Regions from separate parts of the Janthinobacterium sp. RA13 genome, predicted to be linked through region 1. Evidence: predicted binding sites of a transcription regulator. Region 1 holds the regulator's gene; each other region holds the start of a gene.
What was found. The regulator FNR, encoded in region 1, switches genes on or off when oxygen is low (the NO sensors DNR and NnrR bind a similar motif). The targets are predictions, from matches to a motif close to TTGATNNNNATCAA.
Positions count from the first base shown of each region.

Region 1 (4,422 bases):
ATGGCTTACCCAGCTCGCGTTCTACGGCTTGCCGTGGTTGACCTGGAATGGCAGGCAAGCCCTGCTGTTCGATTTGACCACGCGCAAGTTCTACATTTTCGGCGTCGTGCTGTGGCCCCAGGATTTCATCTATCTGGCGGCCCTGCTGATCATCTGTGCGTATTTGTTGTTCCTCGTCACGGCCATTGCCGGGAGGGTGTGGTGCGGGTTCTCTTGCCCGCAAACGGTATACACGGAAATTTTCCTGTGGGTCGAACGCCGCATCGAGGGTACGCGCAGCGCGCGCATGGCCCTCGACAAGCAGGGCCCCTCCGTGCGCAAGGCGTTCAAGAAGACGGCCAAGCACCTGGCATGGGGCGCCATCGCCCTGTGGACGGGCTTTACCTTTGTCGGCTACTTCACGCCGATCAAGGAACTGGCGCAGTCGGTGACCACCCTGAACTTCGGTCCCTGGGAATGGTTCTGGGTCTTGTTCTACAGCCTGGCAACCTACGGCAACGCGGGCTGGCTGCGCGAGCAGGTGTGCAAATACATGTGCCCCTACGCGCGCTTCCAGAGCGCCATGTTCGACCAGGACACCCTGATCATCACCTACGATGCCAAGCGCGGCGAACCACGCGGCGCCATGAGCAAGAAGGCCGGCAACAACGACAAGCTGGGCGACTGCATCGATTGCACCCTGTGCGTGCAGGTGTGTCCGACCGGTATCGATATCCGCAACGGCCTGCAGTATGAATGCATCGGCTGCGCCGCCTGCGTCGATGCCTGCAACAGCGTGATGGACAAGGTCGAGCGGCCGCGTGGCCTGATACGCTACAGCACCGACCATGCGATGGAAAACAACTTCAATTCGAAGCAGATACGCCAGCGCGCCATGCGCCCGCGCGTCCTGATCTACACTTCCATCCTGGCCCTGATCATCATCGCCGTATGTACCTCGCTGGCCCTGCGCACACCCCTGAAAATGGATGTGATCCGCGACCGCGGTTCGATGGGACGCGAAGTGGAAGACGGCATGATCGAAAACGTCTACCGCCTGCAGATCATGAACACGTCCGAGCAAAGCCAGCATTTCAAGATCAGCGCTTCCGGCTTGCCGGGCCTGACCTTGCTGACGCGCGAAGAAGTGACCTTGCAGCCGACGGAAACGCTGGGCTGGCCGATCCGCCTGCGCGTGCCGCACGGCGTCGGCGAGAAGGGGTCGAACAAGATTGCGATCGAATTGCAATCGCTGGACAACCCCTCGCTGCATGTGCGTGAAAGCGCGGTATTCATCGTGCCGCGTTAAAGCAGGAAGGCCGGTCCCCGCATGGGGACTGGCCGTTTACACAGGAGAATCACCATGTCCGACAGTCTGAAACTGCAAGCCCCCGCCGATCCCTGGTACAAGCATCGCTGGCCATGGCTGCTGATGATCGGTCCCGGCCTGTCCGTGGTCGTCGGCAGCTTCATGGGCTATATCGCGTTTACGCAACCCGATGCGCTGGTGGTGGGCGACTATTACAAGCAGGGCAAGGCGATCAACCAGGATTTGAAGCGCGACACGATCGCCAGCGACCTGGCGATGGCTACCAGTTTGTCCTACGACGTGGCGTCAGCGCGCCTCAGTGGTTCCGTGCACAGCTTCGGCAAAGCTTACCAGGGTCCGCTGCAGCTGCACCTGGCGCATGCGACGCTGCCGGAAAAGGACATCAAGCTGCTGGTGCGGCCCGATGCGGCCGGCAATTTCTCGGTGGCGCTGCCGATGCTCGAGCGCAGCCGCTGGCAAGTGCTGGTGGAAAACGACAAGCGCGAGTGGCGCCTGTCCGGCATCTGGACCTGGCCGCTGCAACGCAGCATCGCGCTGCACGCCGACGAGGAACTGTAAGCCTTATTTGCAGACGTCGGTACCGGCCGTGATGGCCTTCAGTTTTGCCGGCTGCAAGATTTCAATTTCTCGGTTCGAGACGCGCAGCCAGCCTTCCTTCTTGAATTTCGACAATAAACGGCTGACGCTTTCGATGGTCAGGCCCAGGTAGTTGCCGATTTCCTCGCGCGACATGCGCAGCTGGAATTTGCTGCTCGAATAGCCGCGCGCTTCGTAGCGCGACGCCAGGTTGACGATAAAGGCGGCAAAACGCTGCGTCGCCTGCATATTGCCCAGCAACAGCATGACGCTTTGCTCGCGCGTGATTTCCTGGCTCATCATGCGGTGGAAATGGCGCAGCAGGGTCGGCATATTGCCCAGCAATTGTTCCAGGCTGGAAAACGGGATTTCACACACTTCGCTGTCTTCCAGCGCCACCGCATTACAGTGGTGGCGGTCGGCGCTGATGGCGTCCATGCCCAGCAGTTCGCCGGCCATCTGGAAACCCGTCACCTGCTCTTCGCCGCCCGGATTGATCTGGTACGTCTTGAAGTGCCCCAGGCGGATCGCGTACAGGTTCTGGAACGAGTCGCCGATGCGGAACAGCGAGGCGCCGCGCACGATTTTGCGGCGGCGGCCGATGATCTGGTCCAGCCTGTCCATGTCGCCCATATCGAGGCCCATCGGCAGGCACAATTGATGCATGCTGCAGGTCGAGCATCGCGCACGCAACGCTTCCACGTTCACTGTAGGCAAGGTTGGAGTGAGTAGCGCTTCAGTCATGTCGGTACCTTTTAGAAAATGCAACAACAAGTTTACTGCATACAGGGTTGCCGTGTGCCAATTTCACGGCAATTTCGCTGAATAAACGACGTTCCGACTTTAATTATATGGCAACATCGTCAAAAGCCCATGCGGGGAGGGCAATTTGCGCGGCGCCGCTTGCCAAGCTGGGGTATTGATAGGAAAATTCCTGACAGCATTATCTGCCGCCTGTGCCGCCCGGTACTGAAAAGGAAATCATGAAGCCTCTCGGCATCAAAGCAAAAGTCGCGCTGGCCACCAGCCTGACCTCGATCGCCATGATCGCGCTGGTCACCATGATCCAGGTGCAGCACATGCGCGACGATTTCACTAAAGTACTGCTGAGCCAGCAGTCATCCCTGATCAGCCGCACCGCTGCCGAGCTCGACGACAAGCTGGGCATGCTGCTGCAGATCGTCACCCTGACGGCCCGGCAGCAGCCGCCGGAACTGATCGCCCGGCCCGCCCAATTGCGCGAATACTATTCGCGCCGCTCGATGCTGGTGCTGTTCGACGACGTGCTGGTGCTCGACGCGCAAGGCGCCGTCGTGGCCGACATGCCGGAAGTGCCGGGGCGCGCCGGCATCAATGTTGCCGAGCGCGAGTATTTCCAGACCGTCCTGCGCACGCGCCAGCCCATGATCACCGAGCCGATGCTCGGTAAATCGAGCGGCATGCCCATCGTGCAGATGGTGGCGCCCGTGCTCACCGCCGATGGCCAGGTGGCCGGCGTGGTGATCGGCGTGCTGCGCCTGTACAAGGACAACCTGCTGGGGCGTTTGCGCTCGGAAAAGGTCGGCAAGAGCGGCTATTACTTCATCCTCACGCGCGGCGCCGTGCCGCGCTACGTGCTGCACCCCGATACCAGCCGCTTGCTGCAGCCGCGCCAGCCGAACGCCAATCTGACGACGACCCAGCTGCTGAAGGAAGATGGCGAAGGCAGCATGGTCAGCACCAACAGCCGCGGCATCACGGCCGTCAACAGTTTCAAGCGCCTGAAATCGGTGAACTGGCTGCTGGCCAGCTCGCTGCCCGTCGACGATGCCTTCGAACCGTTCGATGGCGTGCTGTACCGGCTGGTGCTGTGGAGCATCCTCGCCTCGCTGCTGGCCGCCTTTGTTCTGGGCTGGGTCACCGTGCGCCTGCTGTCGCCGCTGGTGCGCCTGCGCGACACCCTGCTGGCCCTGCGCAACAGCGGCAGCCGTTTTACCCCCGTGCCGGTGCAGCAGCGCGACGAGATCGGCGAACTGACGGAAGCGTTCAACGGTCTGATGAGCGAACGCGACCGCCTGCAGCAGGAACTCGAAGCGCGCGCGGCGGAGCTGGAGCAGGAACGCGACCGGGCCGAGGCGGCCAACCGCGCGAAGAGCGATTTCGTGGCCAACATGAGCCATGAAATCCGCACGCCCCTCAATGCCGTGCTGGGCATGGTGTATTTGCTGGGCAATACCAGACTCGACACGGAACAGCGCAAGTATCTGACCATGGTCAGAGTGGCGGGCCAGTCGCTGCTGGGCATCCTCAACGACGTGCTCGACTATTCGAAGATCGAGGCGCGCCGCATGGAATTGTCGCCCGTCGAATTCGACCTCGACGAAGTCATGAATACCCTGGCCACGACGATGACGATGAATGCGGGCGAAAAGGAGCTGGAACTGGCCATCGCCGTCGAACCCGACGTGCCGCGGCGCCTCGTGGGCGACGCCCAGCGCCTGCAGCAAATTCTCGTCAATCTGGCCGGCAACGCCATCAAGTTTACCGAGAGCGGCGAA
Region 1 covers NZ_JQNP01000001.1:4,247,906-4,252,327, forward strand. The annotation lists gene ccoG (cytochrome c oxidase accessory protein CcoG) at 1-1,288, shown strand, start outside; gene FG13_RS18745 (FixH family protein) at 1,343-1,867, shown strand; gene fnr (fumarate/nitrate reduction transcriptional regulator Fnr) at 1,871-2,629, opposite strand; gene FG13_RS18755 (response regulator) at 2,869-4,422, shown strand, end outside.

Region 2 (4,422 bases), 720 kb from region 1:
CGGCCACGTGTTCGAGGAAAGCGCGGCGCAGCACGTCCGATGGCGGCGCGATGCCGGCGGCAACCATGGCCTGGTCGACGGCGTCATACGTGAACATCTCGCCCGTGTACATCCACAGCTGGTCGGCGGCGGCCTGCGTTTTCGCGTGGCTGTCCGCCGTGCCGTCGCCGAGGCGCACGATCAGGTCGCCGCTGCGGCGCAAGTGATAGGTCACTTCCTTGATCGACTTTTGCGCCACCTCGACGATGCGCGCATCCGCCGATTTCGTCAGTTCCAGCAGCTGGAAATAGTGCCAGCTGTCGAAGAAGAACTGGCGCATCATCGTGTCGGCGTAATTGCCGTTCGGCTGCTCGACCAGCAGGCAGTTCTTGAAGTCGTGGGCGTCGCGCAAAAAGGCGATGTCGTCCTCGTCGCGGCCCGCGTTTTCCAGTTCGGCCGCATAGCTGAACCACAAACGCGTCTGACCCAGCAAGTCCAGCGCCACGTTGGTCAGCGCCATGTCTTCTTCCAGCGCCGGCCCCTTGCCGCACAGCTGCGACAACTGCTGGCTGAGGATCAGGGCGTTGTCGCCCAGGCGCAAGAGGTAATTGACCTTGTCATCCATTACAGGCGCTCCCATCACAGGTTCTTGACTTCTTCCGGCATCGGGAAGAAGGTGGGATGGCGGTACACCTTGCTGTTCGACGGTTCGAACAGGGCGCCCTTGTCGCCGGGGCTGCTGGCAACGATATCGGCCGCGCGCACCACCCAGATGCTCACGCCTTCATTGCGGCGCGTATAGACATCGCGCGCATGGTTGACCGCCATGGTGGCGTCGGAAGCGTGCAGGCTGCCCACATGCTTGTGCGCCAGGCCGTGCTGGCTGCGGATGAAAACTTCCCACAATGGCCATTCTTTGCTCATGTTGCTATCCCCTATCTGTCTTATGTATTTACGCTGCCGCTTTGCTAGCAGCTTGCTTGTCTGCATACGCGACCAAGGCATCGCGGAACCATGCGCCGTCTTCGTACGCTTTGACGCGCGTTTGCAGGCGTTCGCGGTTGCACGGGCCATTGCCCTTCAGGACGTTGTTGAACTCGGACCAGTCGATCTCGCCGAATTCATAATGGCCCGTTTCCGCATTGAATTTCAGGTCGGGATCGGGCACGGTCAAGCCCAGGTATTCGATTTGCGGCACGGTCTGGTCGACCATGCGCTGGCGCAATTCGTCGTTCGAGAACAGCTTGATGCGCCATTGCGCCGACTGGGCGCTGTTGACGGAGGCGGCGTCGGACGGGCCGAACATCATCAACGAAGGCCACCACCAGCGGTTCAAGGCATCCTGCGCCATGGCTTTCTGCTCGGGCGTGCCCTTGCACAGCGACATCATGATGTCGTAGCCCTGGCGCGCATGGAACGATTCTTCCTTGCACACGCGGATCATGGCGCGCGCATACGGACCGTAAGAGCAGCGGCACAGGGGAATCTGGTTGATGATGGCGGAACCGTCGACCAGCCAGCCGATGGCGCCCATGTCGGCCCACGACAGGGTCGGATAATTAAAGATGCTGGAATACTTGGCTTTGCCCGAGTGCAAGGCTGCCAACAAGTCGTCGCGCGACACGCCTAACGTTTCCGCGGCGCTGTACAGGTACAGGCCGTGACCCGCTTCGTCCTGGATCTTCGCCAGAAGGATCGACTTGCGCTTCAAGGTCGGCGCGCGTGTGACCCAGTTACCTTCGGGCAATTGGCCGACGATTTCCGAGTGCGCGTGCTGCGAAATCTGGCGGATCAGGGTTTTGCGGTAGGCGTCCGGCATCCAGTCCTTGGCCTCGATCTTGATGCCTTCGTCGATGCGCGCCTGGAAAGCGCGCTCTTCCTGGCCCATGTCGTCGAGGGAACGGACGTTCTTGAGGCCGGTTTCAACCATTTGTGCGTACATGATCTGTCTCCCATGTCTTTGATTTTGCGCAGCAACGCGGTGCGATGAACAGATAATACGATACAAAAAACGATTTGCATACACTTGATATGAATCATTTTAAAATTTCGTATCTTGTGCGGGTTTTTTGTGCGTATGATATTGCTTATGAGAAAACACTACGAAGCGCCACCCGCGCTTCCGGCAAATTATTGCCGCGCTACCCGCGCAGCCAAGTAAACTGCTGCTTTTATTGATTCGACCGCAACACGGCCAGACCGGAACCACATGAAGAACACCCGCTGCACAGCATGGATAGCCGATTTCCTGGAAAGCGACCCACCGCGCTCGAAGTCCCTGGTGATGACCATCTTTGGCGACGCCATCGTGCCGCGCGGCGGCGCCATCTGGCTGGGCAGCCTGATCGAACTGCTGGCGCCATTCGGCGTCAATGACCGGTTATTGCGCACCAGCGTATTCCGCCTGGCGCAGGAAGGCTGGCTCAGCTCGCAGCGCGACGGCCGCCGCAGCGCCTATACGATACGCCCGGAGGCGCTGGCCCGCTTCGAACGCGCCTACCGCCGCATCTATGCGCCGCTGGTCGTGCACTGGGATGGCAGCTGGACCCTGGTGATCGGGCCGGCCGGCAGCATCGGCGCCGCCGAGCGGGGGGCGCTGCGCAAGGAATTATTGTGGGCCGGATATGGTTTGATTTCTCCCGGCATCTTTGGCCACCCGGCCAGCAATGCGGAGGCGCTGGAAGATATCCTCGTGCGCAATGAGGTGCAGGGCAAGCTGTATGTTTGCCACACCACGGAATTGCCGGGCGTCAGCACGCGCCCGCTGCGCGACATGGTGGGCGACTGCTGGGACTTGTCGGAAGTGATGGCCGGCTACGAAAAATTCATCGCCAGCTTCCAGCCCCTGCTGACCCTGCTGCAGGAAGAACCCGTGTTCGATGCGGAGCAGGCGTTCGTCATCCGCTCCCTGCTGACGCACGCCTACCGCCGCGTGCAACTGCACGACCCGCAACTGCCCGTCGAGCTGCTGCCCGAACCGTGGCCCGGCACGCAAGCCTACGCATTGGCGCGCGACCTGTACCGCATCACGTATGCGGCCGCCGAGGAACATATCCTGGCTACCCTGCGGCGCGAGGATGAGCAGGCGCCGAATGTCGAGCCGTGGTTCTACGAACGATTTGGCGGTCTGAACACCTGACAAAACGTCCATGGCGGCGTTGCAGGGCCTGGGCGTACGTTCGTACTGCCTGCGACCCTGCGCCTTGCCCTGAACATTTTTCAGGCGTTCAGGAATAAGTTACTGTCTGCTCACTGTTTCACCACTACTTGCTTCGCTCCCGCCAGCAAATCCTGCCCCAGCTTTTCCAGCGCATTGGCCTGCACCAGCATGGTGTCGAGTATGGCGACGTTGAACGTGTATTCGGCCGGCGTCGTATAGCCGGGGAAACGTATGATGCGCAGCAATTCCTGTAAGGTCGTGCCCTTGCCCAGGTGCGCCAGGGCGTCGCTGAGGGCGCTGACTTTCTTTTCCAGTTCGCGTATGTGTTTGCCGTTGTCATCCATGATGCTCTCCTCATGTTGGAGCTATCACGTTAGCAAAGCATGTCCGCCGTCGTTTGCGCCAGCACAAAGGCGCCGCTAAAACGGGTATCATCGCGCCATTGCACACGATGCAAAACCCATACGTTTTTATCAGGAACACACATGACCATTAAAATCAGCCAGCAATTCGACGCCGGCGCGATCGAGGTGCTGCGCGCCGACGATGCCCACTCCATCGAGCTGAACATCCGCAAGGATTCCCACGCCGACATCACGCAGTGGTTTTACTTCCGCCTGCAAGGCGCGCAAGGCGAAGCGTGCACGATCCGCTTCATGAACGCCGGCAAGTCGGCCTACCCGGACGGCTGGAAAGATTACCAGGCCGTCGCCAGCTACGACCGCGAAACCTGGTTCCGCGTGCCGACCAGCTTTGACGGCACCGTGATGACCATCGAACATACGCCGGAAGAAGAAAGCGTGTACTACGCCTACTTCGAACCGTATCCATGGGACCGCCACCTGGCCCTGATCGACAGCGCGCAAGCGTCGCCGCTGGTGCGCCTGATCGACCTGGGCAGCACGGTTGAGGGCCGCGACATGAATCTGCTGGTGGTCGGCGACGCCGATGCCGAGAAAAAAGTCTGGGTCATCGCGCGCCAGCATCCAGGCGAGACGATGGCCGAATGGTTTGTCGAAGGCATGCTCGAAGCCTTGCTGGACCAGGCCAATCCGTTTGCCCGCCAGTGCCTGCAGGACGCCGTCTTCTACGTGGTGCCGAACATGAACCCGGACGGTTCCGTGCACGGCAACCTGCGTACCAACGCGGCCGGCGCCAACCTGAACCGCGAATGGATGACGCCAACGATGGAGCGCAGCCCGGAAGTATTCCTGGTGAAACAGAAGATGCATGAAATCGGCTGCGACCTGTTCCTCGACGTGCATGGCGACGAAGGTCTGCCA
Region 2 covers NZ_JQNP01000001.1:3,531,288-3,535,709, forward strand. The annotation lists gene paaC (1,2-phenylacetyl-CoA epoxidase subunit PaaC) at 1-604, opposite strand, end outside; gene paaB (1,2-phenylacetyl-CoA epoxidase subunit PaaB) at 619-903, opposite strand; gene paaA (1,2-phenylacetyl-CoA epoxidase subunit PaaA) at 932-1,921, opposite strand; gene paaX (phenylacetic acid degradation operon negative regulatory protein PaaX) at 2,189-3,118, shown strand; gene FG13_RS15690 (hypothetical protein) at 3,229-3,483, opposite strand; gene FG13_RS15695 (M14 family metallopeptidase) at 3,625-4,422, shown strand, end outside.
Region 2: the regulator FNR is predicted to act here: its motif matches at 2,006-2,019, upstream of paaA (1,2-phenylacetyl-CoA epoxidase subunit PaaA).

Region 3 (4,422 bases), 650 kb from region 1:
TTCGTGCAGGCCGACGCATCGACCACGCGGCGCTTTGGCGGCACGGGCCTGGGCACCACCATCAGCCGGCAGCTGGTGACCCTGATGCAAGGGCGCATCTGGGCCGACGCCGCCTTGCCGCACGGCAGCGTGTTCCACGTCATGCTGCCCTTGTTGCCGGCACGCCAGGCGGCGCTGCCCGCCAGCGAACGCCGCAGCGTGCGCCTGCCGCCGCTGCGCGTGCTGGCGGCCGACGACGTGCCGCAAAACCTGGAACTGCTGAGCTTACTATTGGGCAAGCGCGGCCACACGGTGATCACGGCCGGCGATGGCGCGCAAGCCTTGCAACTGGCGCAGCAGGACGACTTCGACGTGCTGCTGCTGGACTTGCAAATGCCGCGCATGGATGGCCTGGCCGCCACGCAAGCCATCCGTGCCGCCGCCCTGCGCGATGGCCGCCCGCGCGTGCCCGTGATCGCCATGACGGCCAGCGTGCTCGATGCGCACCGCAAGGCGGCGCGCGCGGCCGGCATGGACGGTTTCGCGACAAAACCCGTCGAATGGCAGGCGCTGTCGCAGGAAATCGCCCGCGTGCTGGGCCTGGCGGCGGACCCGACCGACGCCAGCCACGCGCCGGCGCCCGCTGGCGGACGGGTGCTGCACCATGCGGGCGCCCTGCAGCGCTGGGCTGGCAACGACGGCGCCTACCGCGCGGCGCTGGCCCGTTTCGGAATCGAGCATCCCCGCCTGCCGCCGGCCCTGCTGGCCGCCATCGAGGCGCGCGACCACCTAGCGCTCTTGCCGCAGAGTCACCAACTGCGCGGCGTGGCGGCCAACCTCGGCCTGGAGCAATTGGCCGCCAGCCTGGCGGCGCTGGAGCAATGCTGCGCCAGCCCCGGCCCCGCCACGGCACAACAGCTCGACGCAACGCTGGGCGCCCTGCTGACGCAATGGCCGGCGGCCGTGGCCGCCATCGCCCGGCTGGCGCCGCCTGCCTTGCCGGTGGCAACGGCGGCTGCCATCGACGCGCCCGCCGCCCGACAAGCGGCCAGTACACTATTAAGCGCCTTGCGGCGCGGCGAACTCGATGACGCGGCGCAAGCACAGTTGCAGCACGCCATGGGCGCGCAAGCGGACGCACTGGCCCCACTCTTGCACGCCATCGACGACTTTGATTTCCCCCTGGCGCAGTCGCTGCTGCACGACTTGCTGCACACCTACGCCCCGGAGTCCCCATGAATGCATCCGCCCGGCCCGTGATTCTCGTCGTCGACGATGAGGCGGCCAATTTGCAGTTGCTGCGCCAGATCTTGCAGAACGATTACGCGCTGCTGTTCGCCAAGGATGGCGCGCGGGCGCTGGCACTGGCGCAGCAGGAACGCCCGGCCCTGATCCTGCTCGACGTGATGATGCCCGGCATGAGCGGCCACGACACCTGCCGCCAGCTGAAAGCGGCGCCGCTGACAGCCGCCATCCCCGTCATTTTCGTCACGGCCCTGAACGACATGCGCGACGAACTCAGCGGCTTTGAAGCGGGCGCCGTCGATTACATCACCAAGCCGCTCAGCCCCGCCATCGTGCGCGCCCGCGTGCGCACGCACCTGTCGCTGGTGCGCATCGATGAATTGAAGGAAACGCGGCTGCAGATCGTCCAGCGCCTGGGTCTGGCGGCCGAATACAAGGACAATGAAACAGGCTTGCACGTGATCCGCATGAGCCATTACGCGCGCCTGCTGGGCGTGGCCGCAGGCATGGACGAGGCCGCCGCGGACGACCTGCTGCACGCGGCGCCCATGCACGATGTGGGCAAGATCGGCATCCCCGACCGCATCCTGCAAAAGCCGGGCAAGCTCGACGCGGACGAATGGGCCATCATGCAGACGCATGCGCGCATCGGCGGCGACATCATCGGCGAACATGCCGAAGGCGGCATGCTGGCGCTGGCGCGCGCAATCGCCCTGTCGCACCATGAAAAATGGGATGGCAGCGGTTATCCGGACGGCTTGGCGGGCGAAGCGATTCCGCTGGCCGGGCGCATCGTCGCCGTGGCCGACGTCTTCGACGCGCTGACCTCGGTGCGCCCGTACAAGCGCGCGTGGTCGGTGACGGACGCCGTGGGCTATCTGCAAGCGCAACAAGGCAGCCATTTCGATGCACGCCTGGTCGAACTGTTTGTGCAGGAACTGCCCGCCATCGACGCCATCCGGCTGCGCTGGGCGGAGAAAGCCGAACACCAGGCGCCGGCTTGACGAGTGAACTCCCGCCACGGCCAGCGTTGTTGCGTCACACAAGCAAGTGCCGGACAGATGGCGCCGGCGCCGATGCAGACCACTGGAAGGGCAAGGAGTTCAATCCCATTATGGCTGGCTGTGGGCCAGGCATTTTGACGCGCATCAAACAGCTCGCAATTTCCTGGCTGTGGCCTTGCAGATGGCCATGGTCCGTATTTTTTTGACCCATATCAAGCCCCGCATAAGAAAAACGTCCGTCAGCACGGCAATGCTGGACTTGCCCCTGTTGCCGTTCTAGCCTTGTTGCCATCCTGACTAGCGAATGACACCATGGCCTATAAATCCATCCTCGTCCACGCCGACCTGTCGCGCCATGCGCCGCAGCGCATCGCCATCGCGGCGCGGCTGGCGCACGCGCACCAGGCGCACCTGATCGGCGCAGCCATGACGGGCCTGTCGCGCTTTTACGTGGAAAACAACCGCGGCATGCGCGGCGGCGCCGTGGCGGCGCAGATTTCAGCCCTGCACGGGCAGGCGGAACAGGCGCTGGCCCAGTTTGAAACGCTGGCGCGCCAGGCCGGCGCCGCCTCGCTGGAACGGCGCCTGATCGAAGACGATGAAGATGGCGGCATGGCCGTCAGCGCCCGCTACAGCGACTTGACGGTGCTCAGCCAGCACGACGACAGCGAAGCCCTGCCCGGCGCCATGAGCGACCTGGTGCCCTACGTGATGCTGAACGCGGCCCGTCCCGTGCTGATCGTGCCGCGCAGCGGCCAATTCGCGCAAGTGGACAACACCGTCGTGGTGGCCTGGGATGGCAGCATGGAAGCGACGCGCGCCATCGGCCACGCCCTGCCCCTCTTGCGCGCGGCGCGCTTGGTGGTGCTGGCCCTGCTGCACCCGCCGGCCGGCCACGCGCAGCCGGCGCGCCACCCGGGCGCCGACATCGCCGCCTACCTGAGCCGCCATGGCGTGCCCGTCGAGGTGCGTTCGGCCACCACCACGGGCGACATCGGCGCGGCGCTGCTGGCCATGGCCGCCGAAGTGCATGCGGACTTGCTGGTGATGGGCGGCTACGGCCACGCGCGCTTCCGCGAAATTTTACTCGGCGGCGTGACGGAAACGATCTTGCGCCAGATGACGGTACCGGTGCTGATGGCGCATTGACGTCAAGCGCGCCATGTTTATTTGCTAAATAGCTATAATTGCCTGATTACTTACCTCAAGGCAATGTACATGAAGCAACAACTGCTCAACTGGAGTAGCACCCTGGCGCCGTTCGGCAGCGACCTGCTGTGGACGGTCCTGCCGTGGATGCTGCTGTATGGCGTGATCGGCTTTGTGCTGGCGCTCGGCATCTGCTACCAGCTGGCCAGAAAATGCCTGCTGGTGCGCCGCCCGCCCGCCTGGCATGTGGCCGCCAAGCTCAGCTATGTGTTGATCCTCGTCGCGCTGCCGCTCCTCGGTGGCGGGTTTGGCGCCGTGCACAGCGTGCACCGCGTCGTCAACCAGGCCCTTGAGCGCGACCTGCAGCCTGTGGTCGAAGCGCAGATGCCGGCGCTGCGCGTCTACCTGGAACAGCAGGTCAGGCTGATCGCCCCGGGCCAGGCTATCAGCATGCGCAGCCTGATCGAACCCTTCGTGCAAGACATGTATTACCGGCCTACATCAGGCAGTTACTGGGAACGCAGCAAGGCGCGCTGGATCAATGAATTCATCCTGCGCCGCGGCAGCGTGCTGCTGACGCAGGTGCTGCAGGAACAGCTGATCGCCAGGGCAACTGTGCTGGGCGAAGCGCTCAAGGGCGCCGGCTTCCGTGGCCAGGCGACGGGCGACCTGGCCAGTCTGGGCACCGACCTGGCAGTGCGCCTGACCACCGATGTGGCGCGCCAGGCCGATTTCAGCAAACTCGACAAATCAGTGCCGATGATTTTCATCGACGCCGTCAAACGCCAGGCCGGCGCCTATTTCAATTCGCTCAAGATCACGCTGGGCCTGCTCGCGCTGGCCGCGCTGCTGCTGGTGTGGGGCGAGATCATGCTGTACCGCCACTATTACCTGCGCCGCCATCCGGCCACGGCCCTGCCCGTGCCACCCATGTAAAAAAGCCGCCCCTCCTTGCGGACGGGGCGGCTTTTCATGTGCTGCTAAGGCTTAGGCTTTACGCTGGGCGACAGCATCCACGACGCACAGCGCCGTCATGTTGACGATG
Region 3 covers NZ_JQNP01000001.1:3,595,033-3,599,454, forward strand. The annotation lists gene FG13_RS15960 (MHYT domain-containing protein) at 1-1,218, shown strand, start outside; gene FG13_RS15965 (response regulator) at 1,215-2,228, shown strand; gene FG13_RS15970 (universal stress protein) at 2,541-3,377, shown strand; gene FG13_RS15975 (hypothetical protein) at 3,447-4,313, shown strand; gene FG13_RS15980 (NADP-dependent malic enzyme) at 4,365-4,422, opposite strand, start outside.
Region 3: the regulator FNR is predicted to act here: its motif matches at 2,431-2,444, upstream of FG13_RS15970 (universal stress protein).

Region 4 (4,422 bases), 3.9 Mb from region 1:
TTGGGACCAGGGGGTCCAAGGTTCGAATCCTTGTACTCCGACCAAAGTCATAAGCGGGCTGTCAGAAATGACAGCCCGTTTTCTATTCCGCGCTGGCATTTCATTGCTGGCGCGCATGGACTAAAATACTGCACCTCTCCGCCCATCGTTCAACGGATAGGACAACGGTCTTCTAAACCGTGAATGGGGGTTCGATTCCCTCTGGGCGGACCAGTTTCATACTGGCCACGGCTTGCGCCATGCGGCCGCATCTTCTCTCTTTCCTGTCTATCAGCACGCGGCCCTAAGGCTGCGCAAACAGCACCACGCTCAGCAAATACAGCAGCGGCACGGCGCACAGCAGCGCAGACAACACCGACAGCATTTTCTTGCTCGCCAGGCGTGCCTGGCGCAGCCGTTCGCGCGCAGGCAAATGCCGGCGGACCAGGTCGCGCGCGCGCGGCTGGAATGGTGATTCATACATGTGAGCTCCCTCGCAACGATGGCTGATGATGTCGGCCAGCATAGCGGGAGCGGCATAAAGGCGGTGTAAAGAGTGGGCAGCGCGGCGCAAGCGCGCTGTAAACATGGATGCGCCGGCGCCGTGTTGCGGGTCTTGCCCGATGCTCTTATTTTGCCTGGCGGCGGCGCGCCAGGATGCCGAGCAGGCCCAGGCCGGCGAGCAGCATGGCATAGGTTTCCGGTTCAGGGATGGCGGAAACATAGGCGCGGTAATTGCTCAGGTCCTTGGGCAAGCCCTCTACCGTGAAGGTCGTGCCGGCTGCGACGGGCGCTGCCCATTGGAAGACCAGTTCGCCCTGGCCGAAATGGATGGCTAGGTAATCATAGTCCGCCGCACTCGTGAAGGAATTCACCCCGCCGCTGGCGCCTGCCGTGGTGCCCGCGGTGCAGCCTGAGGTGGCATTGTCGCAAAACGAGACGGCCGCACCCAGGCTGGTGCCGAAAACGCCGTTGATGTAGCCCTGGATGTCGGTGGGACTCTGCGGCACGAGATTGTCGTCATAGTATTTCACCATGAGGGCAGGTGACGGCGAGTAAGTGACGGTGCTGCCTTCGATGCTGAAACCGCTGGCCGGTCCCACATCGACCCATGTAGCAGCCTGTGCCACACCCATGCAGGCCGTCAGGGCGGCCAGCATGGATGCCCGTATGGCAATGCTTGTTATGCTTTTCATGAAAATCCCCTTTTATTTTATTGCAGACATTTCACTGCTTCAGGGTGCGCGCCATCCGGTCAGGGAGGTCGACTTGTCGCCCGGTCGCCTTTGCGTGAGTACGCATATGCAAGCTTAGTCTTGATGTAAATTAATACAATTTAAATAATGCTATTGGCATGCTTGACAACATCGCATACGGCTATGTATGGCTGTGCTGGCGAGGGCCTGTGCGGGAATAGACATGGCGTGACAAGGCGTGCCAGCTTGTGCTGGCAACGCCTTGAGTGGGAAGAGGGGAGGCGGGTTTCAGTCGCTGTTATTGCTGACGCCAAACAGGCGATCCTTGGCGTTGAGCAGTTTTTGCACCTTGGCGCCCATTTTCATCAGCTGCGCCATCGATTCGGGCGACAGGCGCTGCAAGTCGTCGAACCAGGTGTTGGCCAGGTCGACCAATTCATACATTTCGCGCATGCGCTCCTGCGCATACTGGTCGACGGGTTCCGTGGCCGGCGCCAGCAGCGATTCGCGCAGCACCGTCAGGGTAGGGGCCACTTCGCGGCGGCGGCGCTCGGCGGCCACCACGCGGAAGATTTGCCACACATCGCCCAGCGAGGAAAAATACTCGCGCCGGTCGCCTGGGATGCGCGATTGGCGTATCAAGCCCCAGCCCTGCAATTCCTTCAGGCCGATGCTCACGTTCGAGCGTGAAAAACTCAGGTGTTCCGCGATTTCATCCGCGTGTAAAGGATGCTCCGCGACAAACAACAAGGCGTACACTTGCCCCACTGTGCGGTTAAAGCCCCAGCGGCTGCCCATCTCGCCGAAATGGCTGACGAAGGTCAGGATCAGCGGCGTCATTTGGATATGTTGAGTTTTCATAATTATCTGAATTTTTTCACGCCACACCCGCAGGGTCAATTGATATATGTCATGTTTCGCAGTATTATACAAAATATCGAATTTACAGAAAATTCTGAAAACTCAAAAAGTATAGAGATGCCGACCACGCCACTGTCTTTGCCCCGCTTTATCCTTCCCCGTGCCGCCAGCCTGGCGCAGGGTGGCGCCGCCTTGCTGTGGCTGCCGCAAGCGGCCTTGCTGGCCTGGGCCGTGCAAGCCATGCTGGACGGTGCAGCGTGGCGCGCGGCCCTGCTGCCGGCCGCTGGCGTGCTGCTGCTGGGCGTGCTGCGCGCCGGCTGCGAAGCGTGGGGCGCGCGGCGCATGTATGCGGCGGCGCGCGCGCACCTGTCCACCTTGCGCGCACAAGTGGCGCAAGCGCTGGCGCGCCGTTCGCCGCTGGACCGCCAGCGTGCGCAGTCGGGCCAGGCGGCCAGCGTCATCGCCGAACAGGCCGAAGCCATCGTGCCGTATCTGGTGCGCTACAAGCCCGCGCGCTGGAAAGTCATGCTGGTGCCGCTCGTGATCCTCGCCGTGGTGACACCGCTGTCGTGGATCGCCGCCTTGATCCTGCTCATCGCCGCGCCGTTGATTCCCGTCTTCATGGCCCTGGTCGGCATGGGCGCGCAAGCGGCCAGCCGCGCGCAGATGGTGGAAATGGGTAGCATGAACGCCTTTCTATTGGACCGCCTGCGCGGCCTGGCCACCCTGCGCGCGCTCGACGCCGTCGACGCCACGGCCGCACGGCTCGACGCCTCATCGCAATCCGTGCGCCGGCGCACGATGGTGGTGCTGCGCATCGCCTTTTTGTCGTCCGCCGTGCTGGAACTGTTTTCCGCGCTCGGTGTCGCCATGGTGGCGGCCTTCATCGGTTTCTCCCTCTTGGGCAGCATCAATTTCGGCACCTGGGGCCGCGAGCTGACCTTGGGGCAGGGTTTGTTCATCCTGTTGCTGGCGCCCGCGTTTTTCGAACCCTTGCGCGAACTGGCCGCCGTCTGGCACGACAAGGCGGCCGGCGAAGCGGGCCTGGCCGGCCTGCACGACCTGGCGGCCGACGGCGTTCCGCTGCCAGGCGCGGAGGTCCTGTCTGTCGTCGTCTCCGCCGCCGCCATGGCCGTGGCGCCGCCGCCCGCTATCGACATCCATCAACTGCGTTTTGCCCACCCTGGCGAAGCGCCCGTGTTCGACGGCTTCGACTTGACGGTGCGCGCCGGCGAACACCTGGCCCTGCTGGGCGCCAGCGGCGCCGGCAAGACCACCTTGCTGTCTCTTCTGGCCGGCTTGCTGCCCGCCAGCGGCGGAGACATCCGCATCGGCGGCGTGCGCCTGACCGACAGTACCGTCAATACCTTGCGCCAGCGCATGGCCTGGATGGGCCAGCGCCCGCACGTGTTTGCCGCCTCCGTCAGCCAGAACGTGACCCTGGGCCGCACGGGCGCCAGCGCCACGCAGGTGACGCAGGCGCTGCACCTGGCCGACCTGGCTGCCGTGGCGCAGGCGCAGCCGGCCGTCATGCTCAGCGATGGCGGCCAGGGCTTGTCCGGTGGCGAAGCCGTGCGCCTGGCGCTGGCCCGCGTGGCCCTGCATCCGCATGCCGATTTGCTGCTGGTCGATGAACCGACGGCCCACCTGGACAGCGAAACGGCGGCGCGCGTCACGGACGCCTTGCTGGCACTGGCGCAAGGCAAGACGATGATCGTCGCCACGCACGACCCCGTGCTGGCCGGCCGCCTGCAGCGCACGGTGCAGGTCGATGCCCGGGCATCGGCGCAGGAGCGGCAGGCATGAAAAATTCAATGATGCTCAACCCCGTGCTGCGGCAATTGCTGCTGGCCCAGCCCGGCAAGCTGATCGGCGGCGCCTTGCTGGCGGCCCTGACGGCGGTGTCCGGCATGGCCTTGCTGGGCTTGTCCGGCTGGTTTATCACGGCCACCTCGATTGCCGGCCTGCATGCGTCGACGGCCATCCTGTTCGATGTCTTCGGTCCGTCGGCCGGCATCCGCCTGCTGGCCATCGGCCGCACGGGTTCGCGTTATGCGGAACGCCTCGTCACGCACGACGCCACGTTCGCCGCGCTGGCCAGCATCCGCGTGCGGCTGTTCCGTGGCTGGTCGCGCCCGGAAGCGGCCAGCCGCTTGCTGCGCCAGCCCGCCAAGCTGCTGTTCCGCCTGACGGCCGATATCGACGCGCTCGAATCACTGTATTTGCGTCTGCTGGTGCCTGCCTTCACGGCCTTGTGCGTAGCCTTGCTGGCCGGCGTGGCGCTGGGCGTGATGCGGTGGCAGCTGGGCCTGGGTCTGGCCGTGTGGCTGCTGGCCGCCGGCGGCGGCATCAGCTGGGTCGTGGCGCAACGCGCCCGCCGTCCCGC
Region 4 covers NZ_JQNP01000001.1:363,383-367,804, forward strand. The annotation lists tRNA gene FG13_RS01575 (tRNA-Pro) at 1-44, shown strand, start outside; tRNA gene FG13_RS01580 (tRNA-Arg) at 139-213, shown strand; gene FG13_RS01585 (hypothetical protein) at 284-463, opposite strand; gene FG13_RS30760 (PEP-CTERM sorting domain-containing protein) at 609-1,175, opposite strand; gene FG13_RS01600 (GbsR/MarR family transcriptional regulator) at 1,464-2,015, opposite strand; gene cydD (thiol reductant ABC exporter subunit CydD) at 2,154-3,842, shown strand; gene cydC (thiol reductant ABC exporter subunit CydC) at 3,839-4,422, shown strand, end outside.
Region 4: the regulator FNR is predicted to act here: its motif matches at 2,076-2,089, upstream of cydD (thiol reductant ABC exporter subunit CydD).